2 regions of the Lysinibacillus sp. NPDC093190 genome follow, and region 2 is predicted to be linked to the other one. Evidence: riboswitches for the same ligand, from Rfam matches in the RefSeq annotation. Region 2 holds a riboswitch; the other holds the start of a gene.

Region 1 (8,995 bases), on a different contig from region 2:
TTATCGGATCAGCAAATGTCTTAGGTAGTATGCATCAAGGAGCCTATGACCCCATTTTAAATAGCCAAGGCGATGTTATTGGCGTATGGGCGACAGCTGTTCCAACCGCTCCTTATATAAGCATTGCTACAAAGTCTGCACTGGAAAATGTAGCGATTTCCTTAGGAATTGCCATATTAATAATCGCTGGGATTAGTTGGTTTTTACAGCGACAAATCATCAGACCTATTAATATTTTAAGTACAAATGCTAAAGAGTTAGCAGATTTAAATTTAAATGTAAAGTTATTAAACCCAAAAGGTAAAGATGAGATTGCTGTTTTAGCAAATGCCTTTAGTGATATGAAAAATCGTTTAACAGAGACGATGACAATCGTAGCTGGTAGCGCTAACCAAATAGCTAACTCATCACACTCATTAGCAGAATCATCACACCAAACAAGTGAGGCTTCTAGCCAAATTGCACTTACGATGAATGAAATTGCAGTTGGCACTACGACTCAATCTGATCAGGCTGAACAAATAGTGTCAATGATGCAAAAAACAATTGAAGAAGTATCGAGCAGTTTACAAAAGGCCGAGAACACGTTAAATAGCGCTATAGATTCGACCAAAATTGCACGTAAAGGTGAAGAGGCGATTAATGAGGCGATTAAACATTTAAGCGACGTTACGCAAACAGTGTCTTATGCGACAGATTCTATCCAAAAACTCGGTAAACGCTCGGAAGAAATCGGTGGCATTATTACCGTTATTACTGGTATTGCAGAGCAAACAAATCTACTCGCCCTCAATGCAGCCATCGAAGCAGCACGGGCAGGCGAGCAAGGAAAAGGGTTTGCCGTTGTTGCATCAGAGGTACGCCAGCTAGCCGAACAATCAAGCTTAGCATCAGGACAAATTACAAATCTCATTAATGATATTCAGGCTGAAACTTCTGTGACAGTTCGCACAATGGAAAGTAATTTGCTAGCTGTAGAGGAGCAAGTAACAATTATCAATAAAGGAGGAACGGCTTTAAAGGAAATTGTTGAAAAGGTTGAAGAAACAGAAAAAGGCGTTGAGCAAATGAAGGCTGCATTTACGCATGTAAACAATAACTCATTAGGTGTTCAACAAGCCATTCAAGATATTTCCCGTATTATTGAAGACTCCGCAGCAGCAACAGAGGAAATTGCCGCAACATCGGAAGAACAATATGCAACCGTTGCAGAAATTACTCAAAGTTCAGATGAGTTAGCATCAATTGCTGATAAATTACAAAATGAAGTCAATAAATTCAAGTTTTAATTTCTTTCAGCAATTATTTTCTGTACCGAAAGCGTAGCGACAGGTACAGATGTTTTATGTAACGTAAGTGAAATGGCAGTTACAAGTGTTTTGGTAGCGAAAGCGAAGCGTCAGCTACAGATGTTTTATGTAACGTAAGTGAAACGGCAGTTACAAATGTCTTTTGTTTGATTTTCTCTAAAGAATGAGAATTCCCTAACATGAAAAAGAAAATGGAGGCACTATAGTATGAATCAGAAAAAAATTGCGATGGATATCGACACAAAGGCTGATTATATTTTGATTGCGTTTACTGGCGATTTAGAATACGGGATGATTGAAGAGATAAAAAAAGAGCTTCAATCGTTAAGCTTGGAAACAAAGCATGGATACATTATCGATATGCACAAGGTTACAAACATTGATAGTACCGGCTTTGGCATGATCGTCAATTTCGCCAAGAAAGTATCTGTAAAAGAAAAGAAAATCGCCATTATTGTCGTCGATGATTTCATTCGCAACTTGTTTGCTATTTCGCAAGTCGATAAAGTATTCCCTATTACGAAAAGCGAAGAGAAAGCGAGACAAATCATTAAAGAAGGCTGGCTAGGTGAGCTATCGCTTAGTGAATATTAACCTATTGTTGCCCCCATCATTAAAGAAGGTTGCATTCCTATTAAACGGAACGCAACCTACTTTTTTTAATATTGTAAAAGCATATTTACGAACACAACGATAATGACAAGAGGTACTACTATTAACATCAATAGATGATATGTTGAATAGAACCCCTGCCCCATTTGACTTCCTATTAATAATTCCTTCTTCACAAATTCTTTATCAACCACATACGCAATAAAGATAGCAATCAACAAGTTACCTAACGGAAGCATTAAATTAGATACTAAAAAGTCAGTTGCATCAAAAATTGTTTTTCCAAAGATTGATATGTCCGCCAATGTACTCGATGAAAGAGCTGCAGGAATCGCCGCAACAAAGACTACTACACCTAGTAGCATTGTCAATGCAGGACGAGACATACGCCTTTTCTCCATAAATGCCGCTACGATAATTTCATATAAACTGAAGGAAGAGGTTAACGTTGCAAATAAAAATAATATTAAAAACATTGCTAAGAATATTTCACCAAAGGGCATTTGGCTAAATGCTGTTGGCAGAACCATAAATAGTAAGCCCGGTCCAGACGCTGGTTCTAAATTAAAAGCAAATACAACAGGGAAAATTGCCAATCCCGCTAAGAACGATACAAGCACAGTGAGAAGAACTACGGAGCCTGCAGAATTCGGTAAGCTCACATCCTTCTTTAAATAGGAGCTGTACGTCACAAGACAAGAAAATCCTACCGCTAATCCAAAGAAGGACTGCCCCAACGCTTCTAATATAGCCTTTCCAGTTATATTGGAAAAGTCCGGCCACAAGAAGAATTTAACCCCCTCCATTGCTCCATCTAATGTTAAAGCCCGCACAACAAGTACAATAAACATAATAAATAATAAAGGCATCATCCACTTATTAGCCTTTTCTATACCATTTTGCACACCAAGTGAAATGACTAGTACATTTACTAGCGTAAACAATCCTAAACCTAGTAATGTAATCCATGGTGTTCCTATAATCTTTCCAAATAGTTCACTAGGATCATTGGCAGGATCAATAACAGCCCCAGTCACACCAAGGCCACTATAGATAAAAATCCAACCTCCCACAACACTATAAAAACTTAACAATAAAAAACAACCGAGTACACCCATACGCCCAACCCAAGCCCAGCCTGTTTTCGTAGGTGCAATTTTTTTATAGGCAGTCACAGCCTCAGATTGTGTACCACGACCTAAAATATATTCGGATAATAACATCGGTAAACCAATCAACAATGTAAATAGAACAAAAATAAGGAAAAACGCTCCCCCACCACTTTGTCCAGTAACATAGGGAAGCTTCCAAATTGCTCCTAGTCCGATCGCAGCTCCTGCCGATGCTAAAATAAAGCCTAGTTTACTAGACCACTGACTCTTTTTTTCACTCATCTCTTCAAACTCCTCTAACATTCTAAGCTCTTCCTTATTCTACATTAAAATACTAAACCCGACTAGATTAATTCTATACGTTACTTTTGCGCAATATTATCCAACTCACATAAAAAACCTCGAGCGTTTAACAGCTCGAGGTTTCATTCCAATTATTTTGTTAAATACATGGAACGCTGATGATCAATCCATTTACGCATTGTTGTGAATAGCAATACCATAATGATAGTAATTAAAATACCTTTCACAATGTTAAATGGCAATATACCAGCTACGATCATTTTATATAGTGAATCCCCTACAACAGGCTCCATACCTAAAAAGTAAGTGTACATAGGTAAAAATACTGCATAGTTAAGAATGCTCATTCCAACTGCCATTATGATTGTTCCAGCAGCTAAACCTCCGATAAGACCTTGAACTGTTTTGACGCGATTAAAAACAAAGCTAACTGGTAGAATAAATAAAATACCTGTTGCAAAGTTCGCGATATGTCCTACCGGTACTCCTGTTGGCGTGCCTGAGAAAACCCAGTCCAACACATTCTTAAAGAATTCTACTAAAATACCAGCTACAGGTCCCATTGTGATCGCTGCTAGTAATGCTGGCATATCACTGAAGTCTACTTCCAAAAATGCTGGAAATGGTGGAATTGGGAAATTAAAAAGCATTAATAAAAACGAAATACTGCTCAGCATGCCAATCGTAATATACGATTGAAGTTTAACATTTTTCTTCATAGAAAACTCTCTCCTCTTTGCTGATTCAATCTCGCAAGAAGAAAGGTTACGACCTAATCAATAATTATCATGAAAAAACCCTTATGCAAAAGAGCATAAGGGAGAATAGGCATGATTAAAGAACGCCATTAATTAACTATTTTAGAGCATACGCTGTGTGAAGACACATCGAATAAACGCTCGTTCATAGCTAAATTCATAACAATGAATGACGATCGTACCTCCATCTTCTCCCATCCAGACTTTAACTGTCGGCCTTGGAATTGCACCAAGTCAGCCATGCAAAAAATTATTTGCACAGGTCGCGGGCTGAAGAGCATTTAGTAAATCATTCGAGCTAATATGACTTGAAGGAAATATTAGCGATTTACAACTCTATTACCGCCGGTCGGGATTTTCACCCTGCCCCGAAGATGAATCATTATTTTTTTGTTTCATAGCCTTACTATAATGAATTATTAGAAAAAAGTAAATAGCTTTGCTTAAAAAATCCCGATTAAACTTGTATGTTTTACAGATACTCGGTTAATATCCTTATAAAGTGAAACTGTAATCAGTAGAGGTTTTACGCATCCCAATTGCTTATTAGCGTTCACCAATCAGGCAATTTATCGTTCCCTTAACTTCTTTGCTATTGGTATTATAAAATGCCAAGAGCATTCACGCACATACAAAGGCGAGAATGCTCCAAAAAAAATATTTAAGTTCCGTTCGTCTATTTGTTGTTATGCTTTTTATGGCATATATCGTTTATTGGCTCCTACAGGCTTTGGCAAGAAATTTTTCAAATCAAATCCTTCCCAGCTCTCCTGTACAACATTGTCTAGACGTACTTGTTTATCAAAGCTTGCAGCAGTGAGCATCATAGCTTCAATTAATTGAGTTGCACGGACCGCGTCTATTGTCGTTAAATCAAGCGGTTCATCAAATGTAACAATAACGCCTTCTGCTACCTCTTTCACAGTGTATGTTATATTTTCCGGTACGACAGGAAAGTATGCATCATCATTATTATTTCGCATAACAGTAAGAGCTTCTGTAACTGTGGAAAAAGTTTTACGAGAATCAGGTGATAAATATTCAGCCCCATTTTCATCTTTATATAAATAATAATTAAAATGATTTGAGCTTGTTAATGCCATGGGTTTACTTGAATCTTCTTCCTTGGCAAGCTCGTGGACTGTACCATCAGGATTTTCAAACTCAATATCTTTATACTCGGAATCTGAGAATGTATCCTGTATTGTCCCTAAATATTCGTCTGTATCTGCTGAAGCGACATCAAAGTCATCTTTCTTCGGCAATACATGGACCAATTTATCACCCTTCTCCTTTATTTCCCCTTTATATGGATGATAGTTAGTAAAACCATTTGCTTTCTCATCAATTTGTGGCGCATACTTTTCATACATTTGTAGGGTTGTGGGCTTTTTCTTCCCAAAATCAGTAGCAACTCGTTCATTTGGTATGATATACGTCATCGGTACACTTTTCTTATCACGATTTGCCAAACCAATACGGAACACTACTGCATCTGTTAAATCTTCCTCATAAACAGATGATCGTAGTGACATGATCTGTGCATGGTCTGCTACTATGTTGGACTCCATAATTTTATCATGGTTGACAGAGCTTTTTGCTGCGCGATTATCCTGCAATGTTGAATATTGAGAAGGTTCAGGAGCATTAGCCTGGTCTATTTTTGCATCATTATGATTCATGAACATGGAGCCTGTAAGTACTGTTAAAGCGAAAACTGCTGCAACACTCATAAAGATTGGCCATTTACGAGCTTTCTTCTTTGTTGTTGCTGTCTCGGTACTTTCTTGTTGCGTATGCATACTGTGTTGTTGCTCTTGCGATGTTATTTCATCATCTATTGGTTGTTGTATAACTTCTTGAAGATGGACATTATCCTGCAAGCGAGCATCTGCCAATAATCGTTTTAATATTTCTTCTTTCGAACGGCGGTCAGAAAGCTTAGGGGCATTATTCAATACATGTTCAAGTTGGTCATCATCAAATTGATTATGTGTCATTGCCGTTTCGCCTCCTGTTCTCTAACCTGTTGTAGCTGTTGCCTTAAAAATTTAATGGCACGATGCTGAGTGGTTTTTACCTTCGCTTCTGTCCAATCTAGTATTTGCGCTGTTTCTGCAATCGATAAATCTTGAAAGTAACGCATAATAATGACCATTTTTTGGTCACCTGTACAGTGTTCAAGTGCTGCTTGCACCTGCATAAATTCATCACTGGCCTGCAATACGTCTTCCGGTGATGGTGTGGTTGAATGTAGCTGTTCCGTTTCCCAGTCAAAAAAATCAAGTGAATGTTTTTGGCGTACAGCCTGCTTTCTAAAATGATCAATAGCGACATTTTTAGCAATAGCAAAAAGCCATGTCTTTTCACTGCTATTTCCTGCGAACTGGTCATATGAGCGCAATACGCGAACATAAACCTCATGCGCTAAATCCTCAGCAAGTGTACGGTTTTTTACTAAATAAATAAGAAACTGGAACACGTCTTGATGATATGCATCGTATAATCGATGGAACACGGAGTCATTCAAAGCACTCCACCCCCGTTCTATTTATATTTGTCGTCTTAATGTCCACAGAAGTTACATCCAATTAATACCACTCTTTAATAGTATTAATCAAAAGGTAAATAAAACGTGAAGATAGTCCCCTCTTTCAGCACACTATCTACCATAATATTGCCTGAATGTGCCTTGACAATATTTCTAGCAATAGCTAAACCTAGGCCAGTTCCGCCCTTAGAACGCGTACGTGCCTTATCTGCTTTATAGAAACGTTCAAAGACATATGGTAAGTCCTCTTGTGGAATACCATGCCCTGTATCCTGAACAGATATTTTGGCAAAGGTTGGCTCCTGCTCAACCTTCACTGTTACTGACCCTTCAGCAGTATGACGGAGAGCATTATCAACTAAATTCGTTAGTACTTGTTCAATCCGATCCTCGTCTATACTAATCGTAGCTTCGTCATTAAATTCACTGTCAAATATCAGACGAACATGTTTCTCTTTTGCAACCTGTGCAAATTTTTGCGTAATACGTTCAAATGTTGAATTAATTGGAAGTTCATCCTTGTAAAGTGTCATATGCCCCGCTTCCATACGCGCAAGGTCTAGTAAATCTGTTACGAGGCGTCCCATACGCTTCGATTCATCATAAATAATTTTTGTAATCTCATTTCGTTCTTCTTGATCCTGAATAAAGTCATCATCCATTAGGGCCTCTGAATAACCTTGAAGCATCGAGATTGGAGTCCGTAGCTCATGAGACACATTAGCAATAAAGTCTGAACGCAGTTTCTCTAAGCGATGCTGCTCCGTCATATCACGAATAACCGCAACCGCTCCACGTATCGATTCCTCACTATAAAGAGGGCTAATCGTAAACGTGTAGTAATTTCCATCCATCTCAATTTCTTCTTCAAGCTTATCCTCAAACATCAGTACATGGTCGAGCATATGATAAAGCTCTGGCGGAATTGGCTTCGCACTTTGTGAGCCTTTATTGACAAACCATTTTTGCATTAAACGGTCAGCTGGCGGATTACTTAATAATATTGTACGGTCACGATTAAACGTAATAACTGCGTCTGTCATCGATGTCAAAATATTTGAAAGCTGTTCATTTTCTTGATTGATCACTTCTAGATTGTGTTTCAATTGACGTCCCATTTGATTAAAGGCAACTGCAAGCTGGCCAATTTCATCATTTTGTGTAGTCGGCATCTTCGCTTCAAAATTCCCTTTAGAAATTTCAAACGCCAACTCTCGCATTTTACGTAATGGTGATGTAATACGTGATGAAAGGAAAAACGCAAAAAATGTCGTCAGCACAAAGGCAATGAACGCAGATAAAAAGACAATTTTCGTTGTCTCTTTCGATGTTTTATGCAGCGCATCTGGACTTTGATAAATAAAGACAGCCCCGTGCACTGCATCTTCCACATTTACTGGGAAACCTAGCACAACATACGAATCCATTTTTTCTTCGTCTGTGGAAGACGGCATCATCATTTCCTTAATAATCGGTTTATCTGATTGAAAAACTTCTTGGAACGATTTATTAGCTAAAATCATATCCTGGATTTCTTTTTTATTTACACCTTCCTGCATAGCAAAAGAAACTCTGTCATGGTTAATAGCAATAAGCGCATTCGTACTTTCAGGTAAAATATCTTTTAATAATTCCAAAGTCGACTCTGCTGTTTCATTATCATCTACTATACTTGCAACCGTTGCTGCAGTTTGACGCAAAGAGCTTTCTGCCTGTTGCATATGGTAATTCTGAAGGAACTCAAGCATTAAAATCGTGAAAACAAATAATACAAATGAAACGAGAAGCAATATGGTTACCCATAGCTTCCCGACAACACTATTCCATATTCTATTCATTGACAACCTCAAATTTGTAGCCAACGCCCCATACAGTAACAATCATTTTTGCAGCGTTTTCAGAGACACGGTTGAGCTTTTCACGTAAACGTTTTACATGTGTGTCAACTGTACGTAAGTCACCAAAGAAATCATAATGCCAAACTTCTTTTAGTAATTGTTCACGGTCAAATACTTTATCTGGTGATTTAGCTAGGAAATAAAGCAATTCATACTCTTTAGGCGTTAAATTAACTTCAATACCCTCCGCTGTTACACGGTGCGCATCATGATCGATCATTAAATGTTGGAACACAACTAAATCTTTTGAAGAAGAAGCATTTGTCGAAGGTGAGAATGCTTGTGAACGGCGTAATATAGCCTTCACACGTAACACAACCTCACGAGGACTAAATGGTTTTACAATATAATCATCTGCTCCAAGCTCAAAGCCTTGTACGCGATTCGCTTCCTCGCCTTTTGCAGTTAATAAAATAATCGGTGTTGCTGCTCGTTCACGGATTTCCGCACA
Region 2 (8,995 bases):
TGCAACAGCAAAAAATTTCGAAAATGGAAGACTATATACAACGCAATATTACTATGGCTACTTCTTCTAAAAGTGCAAAAAACAAAAGAAAACAGCTTGAGAGAATAAAACGAATTGAAAAGCCTCTAAAGGATTTAAAACATACACAGATGGCATTTTTAATGGAAAAAAACTCTCATAAGGAAGTGTTAAAGGTACGAGATTTATCGGTTTCCTTTACGGTAGAATGCGAGCAACAACCGCTATTAAAAAATATTAATTTTCAGCTACATCGTGGTGATAAGGTTGCATTAATTGGTCCGAATGGTGTTGGAAAATCAACACTAATAAAGACGCTGTTAAAGGAGATTAGTCCAGATAGTGGTGTTATCACTTGGGGGAATGGTGTTACGGTAGGTTACTACGATCAAGAGCAATCGAATTTACATCCAAATAACACCATTTTACATGAGGTCTGGAGTATTACCCGCACATTGAAGAAGCGAGAGTTCGTACTGTTTTGGGGAATTTCTTATTTACTGGTGAAGATGTTTTTAAAAAGATATCTACCCTCAGTGGAGGTGAGAGGGCACGAGTAGCTTTAACGAAACTCGTATTGCTAAAAGCTAATGTGCTTATTATGGATGAGCCAACTAATCACCTTGATTTATTTAGTAAAGAAGTATTGGAACAGGCTCTTTTGAATTTTGAGGGAACACTTTTCTTTATTTCGCATGATCGATATTTTCTTAATAAGCTAGCACACAAAATGGTGGAGCTTTCCACAACTGGTACGAGTATCTTTAGCGGTAATTATGACGATTACATGAAAATGAAATTAAACTAAGGGACATAACATGGAAAGGCAAAGAGGACCACCTATTAAGAAAATATTTGTGTTAGTTAATAAAATATAAAAGCGAAAAGAGGAAGAGAGTATGACAAATAATCAAATTGCAGTTATTACTGGATCAGGTAGTGGAATTGGTAGAGCAACTAGTACTAAATTTGCTGAAAATGGCTATAAAGTTGTGTTAGTAGATTTTAACGAGAAAACTGGAGAAGAGACCCTTAAACTAATTCAACAAAATGGCGGTGAAGGAATTTTCGTTAAAGCGGATGTTTCCAAAGTAGAGGATGTTCAGAATTATGTACAGCAAGCGGTAAACACATATGGCCGTATCGATGTATTCTTCAATAACGCTGGCATTATTCAAAAATTCGCACCATTTACAACGGTAGAATTGGAAGAATACGATCGTCTTATGGATATCAATGTAAAAGGTATTTTTCTTGGCATGAAATATGTCATCCGAGTAATGGAAAAGCAGGGTAAAGGGTCGATTATAAATACTGCTTCATCGGCAGGTATTCGTCCAGAACACAGTATCGCTGTATACTCCGCAAGTAAACATGCAGTAATCGGTTTAACGAAAGGGGTAGCGATCGAGTATGCAAATAAAGGTATTCGTATTAATGCTGTGTGTCCAGGTGGTATCGTTACACCATTATTCCATAGTGTTGCTGAAACACTTGAAAAAACAGGATACGTACCCGAAGAAATGTCACGTGTACGTATGGGACGTCATGGTGAACCAGAAGAAGTAGCAGAAGCGGTCCTATTCTTAGCTTCGGATAAAGCTAGCTTCATGGCTGGTGCTGTTGTCTCTGTTGACGGTAGTTTGACTGTATAAATTTATTGTCCTTGGAACAGCACGCCTTTGGTCTTTTTAATGACCAAAGGTGGTGGCTGTTTTTATGTCGCGAATGTGAAATGAATTAGAGAAAAAATTTTTATAAACAATTATCTGGATAATAAAATAAAATAGTGTTATCGTAAGTAATAGCTAAATAAAAATATCCTTCAGGGTCGGGTGAAATTCCCAATCGGCGGTGATGAAGTAATTCAAAGTCCGTGAGCGCAAGCTGATTTGGTGCAAATCCAAAACCGACAGTTATAGTCTGGATGGGAGAAGGGTAAAAGTGTGAACTTTTTAAATTCGCTTGAGTTTATAAGGTTTATTTGATTATGCTTTTATGTTAACTACTTCCCGTCGTTTAGTTGGGAAGTAGTTTTTGTTTTATTTAGCTAAAAAATTAAATAGCAGTAGTTCTTCGGGGTCGGGTGAAATTCCCAATCGGCGGTGATGAAGTAATTCAAAGTCCGTGAGCGCAAGCTGATTTGGTGCAAATCCAAAACCGACAGTGACAGTCTGGATGGGAGAAGAACGATGAGATGACAGCCTATGGAAAAATTTTGTATCCATGAGGTTTATTTGTTGACGTCTTATGTATATAAACTCCCAAACCCCTTTAATCTAAGGGGTTTTTTGTTTGAACGGAAATTATTAAATGAATGAAAGTAGGTGAAAAAATGTTTACAGGAATTGTTGAGGATATTGGTACCGTAAAAACCATGCAAAGCGATAGAAAAAGTATGAAAATTACCGTTATTTCAAAGAAAATGGTAGAGGATGTAAAGCTCGGGGACAGTATAGCGGTCAATGGTGTTTGTTTAACAGTGATACATTTTAATGAACAAGAGCTAACGATGGATGTAATGCCTGAAACAGTGAGCGCAACAAATTTACAGCAGCTGGCAGTTGGAGATCCGGTAAATTTAGAGCACGCTATGTCAGCTAATGGACGTTTCGGTGGTCATTTTGTATCCGGACATGTAGACGGGGTAGGGAAAATAGTGCGCAAGCGGCCATTAGCAAATGCAGTCTATATTGATATTGAACTATCAACGGAGTTAACGAGCTACTGTATTCCAAAGGGCTCCATCACAATTGATGGAACGAGTCTAACACTCTTTCATGTCGAGAAAAATGGTGTCACAGTATCCCTGATACCTCACACTTACAAGGAAACCATTTTAGGTAAGAAGAAGCTTGGTGATCTCGTCAATGTAGAAACCGATTTAGTTGGAAAATACATTTTGCATCAACTTAAGTATGGACAGGAACCACCGACCATTACAAGAGACTTCTTAGCACAAAACGGGTTTTAACCAATACTCTAAGAACTGGAGGTGGAGATATTGCTACATTCAATTGAAGAAGCAATAGAGGATTTAAAACAAGGTAAGATGATTATTGTAGTAGATGACGAGGACCGAGAAAACGAAGGGGACTTACTCGCACTTGCGGAATTTATGACACCTGAAACGATTAACTTTATGGCGACCTATGGAAGAGGTCTTATTTGTACACCGATTTCACAGCAGATTGCACAAAAATTAGCATTAACGCCTATGGTTAGTATTAATACAGATAATCATCAAACGGCATTTACCGTTAGTATAGATCATGTAGACACAACAACTGGAATTAGCGCCTTTGAACGGGCAATGACTATACAAAAGATGCTAGAGCCACAAGCAAAAGCTGCGGATTTTCGTAGACCGGGCCATGTATTCCCGTTAATTGCAATGGACAATGGTGTATTAGAGCGTAGAGGACATACAGAAGCAACAATCGATTTGGCCAAGCTGTGTAATAGTATTCCTGCGGGAGTTATTTGTGAAATTATGGGCGACAACGGCAAAATGCTACGCTTTAATGACCTCGTTAAATATGCAGCGCAACATCATTTAAAAATGATTTCAATTGAAGCATTGGCAACATATCGTCGTCAACAAATAATAGAAGAAAACACAATGACATTATAAAAAAGGAGAAAAGGACAATGGGTAAAAAATTTGAAGCACAATTAATTGGTACGGATTTAAAAATAGCAGTAGTAGTAGGTCGTTTTAACGAATTTATTACAAGCAAATTATTGGACGGTGCATTAGATGGTTTAAAGCGTCATGGTGTGGATGAGAATTCTATCGATGTAGCATGGGTTCCTGGTGCATTTGAAGTTCCATTCATCGCAAAACAGTTAGCTGAAACAAAGAAATATGATGCAATTATTGGATTAGGTACAGTAATCCGTGGCTCAACAACACATTATGATTATGTATGTAATGAATCAGCAAAAGGAATTGCAAATGTGTCATTAACAACAAATGTACCTGTTATTTTTGGCATTGTTACTACTGAAAATATTGAACAAGCGATTGAACGCGCAGGGACAAAATCCGGGAATAAAGGCTATGACGCGGCAATGTCTGCTATTGAAATGGCAAATTTAAAGAAGATGATTGGATAAATCTTTCCTAATAATAGTATGGAAATTTCATAGGGAATTATTCTGAGAAAGCATTTTTAACATCAAGTATCCTTGAATATTTTTTTAAAGAATGGGGAAAATATCCGTAAGTGTATTTATGTTATTACTCATAAATGTACTAATTTGGAGCTGGTTCAGTAGGAGATGAGGAATATTTCATCAATGGAACAAGAGTTAAATTTGAAATCTTTGAAGTCACTATTTCAACGCTCTGCTGATGTGATATTCCAAGAGTATTTCTTTCAGCAACATAAAGTACATTTGATAAAATGTGAAGCGATGATTAATGAGCGGTTACTGCAGACCGTTATTGTACAACGAGTTCAATCATTATTTACTGCAACATCGGAGGAAATGATAGAAGAACATATACAAAACAATTTACGCGTTCCTCATCTTCAGAAAATATCAAGTAAAGATGATGCCATTACAAGAGTTTATAAAGGACATGTTTTACTCTATTTTGAAGATATGAATTTGCTGTATTCAAGTTATATCGCTAAAAAACCGAATCGGGAGCCTAAAGAAACAACTCTTGAATTAGTTGTCAAAGGTCCGAGAGATGATTTTATTGAGGATGTTTTTATTAATATTGCTTTATTACGAAAACGATTACCTACTAATTCATTAAGTGTTGAGACGTATGAACTTGGTAAACGATCCAGAACAACTGTGGCTGTACTTTATTTTGAAGATGTCGTAAATCAAAAGATGCTTGAGAAAATAAAATTACAGCTGCAACGAATTGATACGGATATTGTATTTAGTGGGGATTTATTGATGGAAAGAATTGAGCAGAGTGCCAAAATTCTACCTAAACATGATTATACTGGACGCCCTGATTTTGCTGTACAAGCTTTAAGTAGAGGGCGCATTATCATCATAGTTGATGGTGTATCATATGCTATCATTATCCCTGCTAATTCAATGTTACTTTTTAAAACTGGTGAAGATAATGAGTATCCGATTATTGTAAGCTCAATGGAGCGTTTACTACGAATTATGGCTATCTTAATCAGTATACTTTTACCAGGTTTTTGGCTAGCACTAACAACCCACCATCAAGAGCAATTGCCATTCATCCTATTGGCAACAGTCGTTGAATCAAGAATGGGGCTTCCATTTCCAACTATTCTTGAAATATTAATGATGCTTTTTATGTTTGAATTATTTCGAGAAGCAAATATACATCTACCCAATGTTATTAGTGGTTCAATAAGTGTTGTCGGGGGATTAATTATTGGAGATGCAGCCATTAAATCGGGTGTTACAAGCCCTTCCATGATTGTAGTGATAGCTACCTCAAGTATTGCAGCCTTTACTCTCGTCAACCAATCTATTGTATCAGCAATGAGTATTCTCAGGTTAATCATTGTTTTAGCATCTGCCTTTTTAGGGTTATTTGGATTTTTCGTTTCGGTGTTTTTCATACTTCTTTATACTGCAAATTTACGAGTATTAGGTGTTCCTTACTTAAATATGGGAGCAGATTTAGACTGGCAGGATATTAAAAGATCTTTAGTTCGCTTATCTCCTTCAGGTTATCGTAAGCGACCGAAATTTTTAAATGTACAGGATGATACAAAGACATCGAGTAGGAAAAAATAAACACTTAGCATGTAGAGATCAGGCTTTTATAGGCCTGTTTTTTTTTCCTTTTTTCACTTGACCTTATATTTACTTGAAGCTTTACGATAAATATAGAAAACCAATTACATTAGGAGAGGACGCAGAACCGATAACAATTTCCTTTAAAGATTATTTGGGCGAAGCTCTAACGCTTCCTAAAAGGTTAAACGGTTGGATTGATCTAAACAACAATGATGGAATGGAATAAGCAATATATAATAAGGAGGGGGCATGATAAAATGCTTCTCCTTTTTAGTTTACTTTCTAGGGAAGGATTATTAAACTAATGGTTGCGACTAGAACGATGTTTCGCTCGAAAAATAAAAATTGTTTTAGAATTTTATTAGTTCCTGACAGACTTCTTCAACGTCAGTAATGGGAAGGAGATAGCCCAAAAAGTAAGTGGCGATAAATGTGGGGTGGTAATAGTCAAAACTCGCTTAGGATGATAAGATAAGAACGAATATTTTGATTTAGAGAGGCGAAGAAACCTGAATGGTATGCATTTACCCAAGCCGGTTCAGGACGTAACCATAAAAAAGAAGATTACTATAGTATAATAGAAATATTGGATAGAATCGTTTCCCTAGTGGAGAGTATGACATGATGTTAACTTCGGCTAACGATTTTTGTATTTGATGCGAAAGCCAAGCCCAACTAAATTAAGGCATTATTCATGTCTATAGATGAGGAAGTACCAGTTAGTATGAAAACAAGAAAAATAAAACTAATTTTATTACTATCAATTATCTTATTAATATTGTTTACAAGTTTAAACATCTTTACATCCTATATAAAAATGAAAAAGACCGTAGAAGAGTCAATCGCGAACCAAAGTCTGGAAGCGGCTAATTCTATTGCATCTTCAATTGATGTAGAGGCGTACAAACAATTTTTAGATAACCCCGAGAAAAACGATTATTATTGGCAATTGAGAAGCTACTTAAATGATGCAAGAGTAAAATTAAGTGCTTTATTTGTTTATACATTAGATATTGTTAATCCAAAGGTATCCAAAGCAATGATTATGGGGTTACCAAGTGAAGTTGAAGGCTTTGATATCGGAATGGACTGTACAGTACCCGAGACACAAGTGCAAAAAGCTTATAATGGAGAAACATTTGCAACAGATGTAATACAAGATTCTGTACATGGCTCCTACTTAACTGTTGGTGCACCGATTAAGGATGAAACAGGGGAGATTATTGCATACTTAGGCATTGATATTAGTGCAGACACATTAAATGACATCAAGGGAAAAGTGATCCAAGACAATCTTTTTATCTTTATTTTTAATGGTGTACTCATTTTAATCGTTATCGGCTCTGTTTTCTTCTTACAGAGATGGTATCAAAAAGAAGTGGCAGAGGAAGTTGGAGCGACAGAAGATACATATCAAGCAGAAATTAAAACTTTAATCAGTTCCGTGTCCTCTTTAAGACATGATTTCACAAATCATATACAAGTATTGCATGGATTTCTGCAATTAGACAAACCTGATCAGGCCAAACAATATTTATATTCACTATCCAAAGAGGTTCAGGCAATTAAGTCTCTCAAATTAAATATTGATCACCCTGGCTTGTCGATTTTATTACAAACGAAAAAACTAACTGCACAAAATCATAATATTGATATGGATTTTTCAGTATCACAGGATGCATTTAATAAAATTAAAACAACGGATTTAATCAAAATCTTGTCGAATTTAATAGATAATGCGATTGATGCGGCAAATGAATTATCGGAAGAGCAGCGTAAAATAACAATTTGCTGTAAAGCTGATGACAAGCAATATGAATTTAAGGTTACAAATACCGGACCAAATATTGTGGAAGCAGAGCAAATATTCAAGCAAGGATTTTCCACTAAGAAACCAGAAAGTGGTAAAATAAGAGGGCAGGGCCTGTTTATTGTAAATGAAATTGTCAATAAGTACGAAGGTCAAATTTCTATCGATTCATCCAAACATTTAGAGACAACGGCAATAGTAACCATTCCAATAAAGTAAATTTCTAAGAGGCTGGGACAAAAGTGTTTCAGCCAACAAAAAAACCGAACTATTCAATGAAACGCTTATGAAGTGTTTCGGAATAGTTCGGTTTTTCTATTTATCGTGTTTTGTTAATTTAGAAATTATTCGACTTTTCGAAGGAGCCATTTAGTTATGTCCCAGCCTCTTTTTATCTTTATTGATTGAAGTTCACGACCGGCGAAAGAGGGAGTTTTAGCAGCGAAGTAAAGGGGTTTACCGGCTAAATAGGAAATTTTACAGGTGAAATAAAGGAATTACTCCGGCAAATTTAGTTGCTCTTTCGATGAAGTAACTCCTTCGCTGCTAAAAGCTGTTTCAACTTTCATATTTACATTTTTTGAGCAATTCATTTCATATATTTCTAATAATCAACATGGTATTCTATTAGGAGGAGATGAAATATTTGGATAAATCAATCTTGGATTTATTGAAAAAGGGTGGATTCATTTTGTATGCAAGGCATGGCGAGGCAACTGTCGGGGTAGATCAGTCATATTTAAATTTTCAAGATTGTTCTACTCAAAGAAATTTGTCTGAAGTTGGGCGAAGGGAAGCCATTTACTTTGGACAAATACTACGCTATTTACAAATTCCAATCAGTTCACCGATTGTCGCAAGTCCTTTTTGTCGAACAATTGAAACGGCAAAGCTTGCATTTCCTTATGCCTATATCCAAATTGATCCGCTTGGATATGAAATTTATAAATTGGGTGGAAACATTCCAATCGTTGAAAAAACAAATATATTATCAATTCTACAATCAGTGCTAGAAAGAAAGCCACCACAGGGGATGAATCAAGTGATCATTGCTCATAGCTTTCCTGAAGGTGTTGGATTAGGGAGAATTTCAAACATCGGAATGGTTATTGTTAAGCCAAACGGTCCTGGAAATGGTTATGAAATAATAAAAAAATTAACTTTAGAAGATTTATCACTTTTAGGTAGTAGCTCAAATTAAACTTCTTTCTATAGAAGCCTCCCACCTCAATAGGTGGTGAGATGAATGCGGGTCTAAATTGCTTTTCAGCGGGTGTCTAAAGCTGAAAGAAGTTAAGCCTCCGGCGGATGTCACGGAATCGGAAAGGAGTCCTTAGAGGATGTTAGCCTAAAATCATCGCATCTATGCGATAACGGCTAACTGACCTGCATCACGCAGGCCTAAGCATAAAGCCG

What was found. Region 2 has a riboswitch for FMN ahead of ribE (riboflavin synthase). Riboswitches for the same ligand answer to the same signal wherever they lie in the genome.
Region 1: linked by a shared signal. The riboswitch ahead of ACQKOF_RS20065 (ECF transporter S component) and the one ahead of ribE (riboflavin synthase) in region 2 are both predicted to bind FMN.

What each region holds. Positions count from the first base shown of each region.
Region 1 covers NZ_JBNNVG010000030.1:25,232-34,226, reverse strand. Annotated here, with positions in the region: gene ACQKOF_RS20080 (methyl-accepting chemotaxis protein) at 1-1,289, shown strand, start outside; gene ACQKOF_RS20075 (STAS domain-containing protein) at 1,518-1,904, shown strand; gene ACQKOF_RS20070 (sodium-dependent transporter) at 1,970-3,316, opposite strand; gene ACQKOF_RS20065 (ECF transporter S component) at 3,469-4,056, opposite strand; FMN riboswitch at 4,278-4,475, opposite strand; gene ACQKOF_RS20060 (RNA polymerase subunit sigma) at 4,791-6,095, opposite strand; gene sigX (RNA polymerase sigma factor SigX) at 6,092-6,625, opposite strand; gene ACQKOF_RS20050 (ATP-binding protein) at 6,709-8,484, opposite strand; gene ACQKOF_RS20045 (response regulator transcription factor) at 8,477-8,995, opposite strand, start outside.
Region 2 covers NZ_JBNNVG010000014.1:20,268-29,262, forward strand. Annotated here, with positions in the region: gene ACQKOF_RS12495 (ABC-F family ATP-binding cassette domain-containing protein) at 1-578, shown strand, start outside; gene ACQKOF_RS12500 (ATP-binding cassette domain-containing protein) at 500-826, shown strand; gene ACQKOF_RS12505 (SDR family NAD(P)-dependent oxidoreductase) at 918-1,673, shown strand; FMN riboswitch at 1,836-1,961, shown strand; FMN riboswitch at 2,087-2,212, shown strand; gene ribE (riboflavin synthase) at 2,354-2,992, shown strand; partial or broken gene ribB (3,4-dihydroxy-2-butanone-4-phosphate synthase) at 3,023-3,616, shown strand; gene ribH (6,7-dimethyl-8-ribityllumazine synthase) at 3,670-4,137, shown strand; gene ACQKOF_RS12525 (spore germination protein) at 4,321-5,766, shown strand; gene ACQKOF_RS12530 (ATP-binding protein) at 6,494-7,798, shown strand; gene ACQKOF_RS12535 (histidine phosphatase family protein) at 8,217-8,780, shown strand.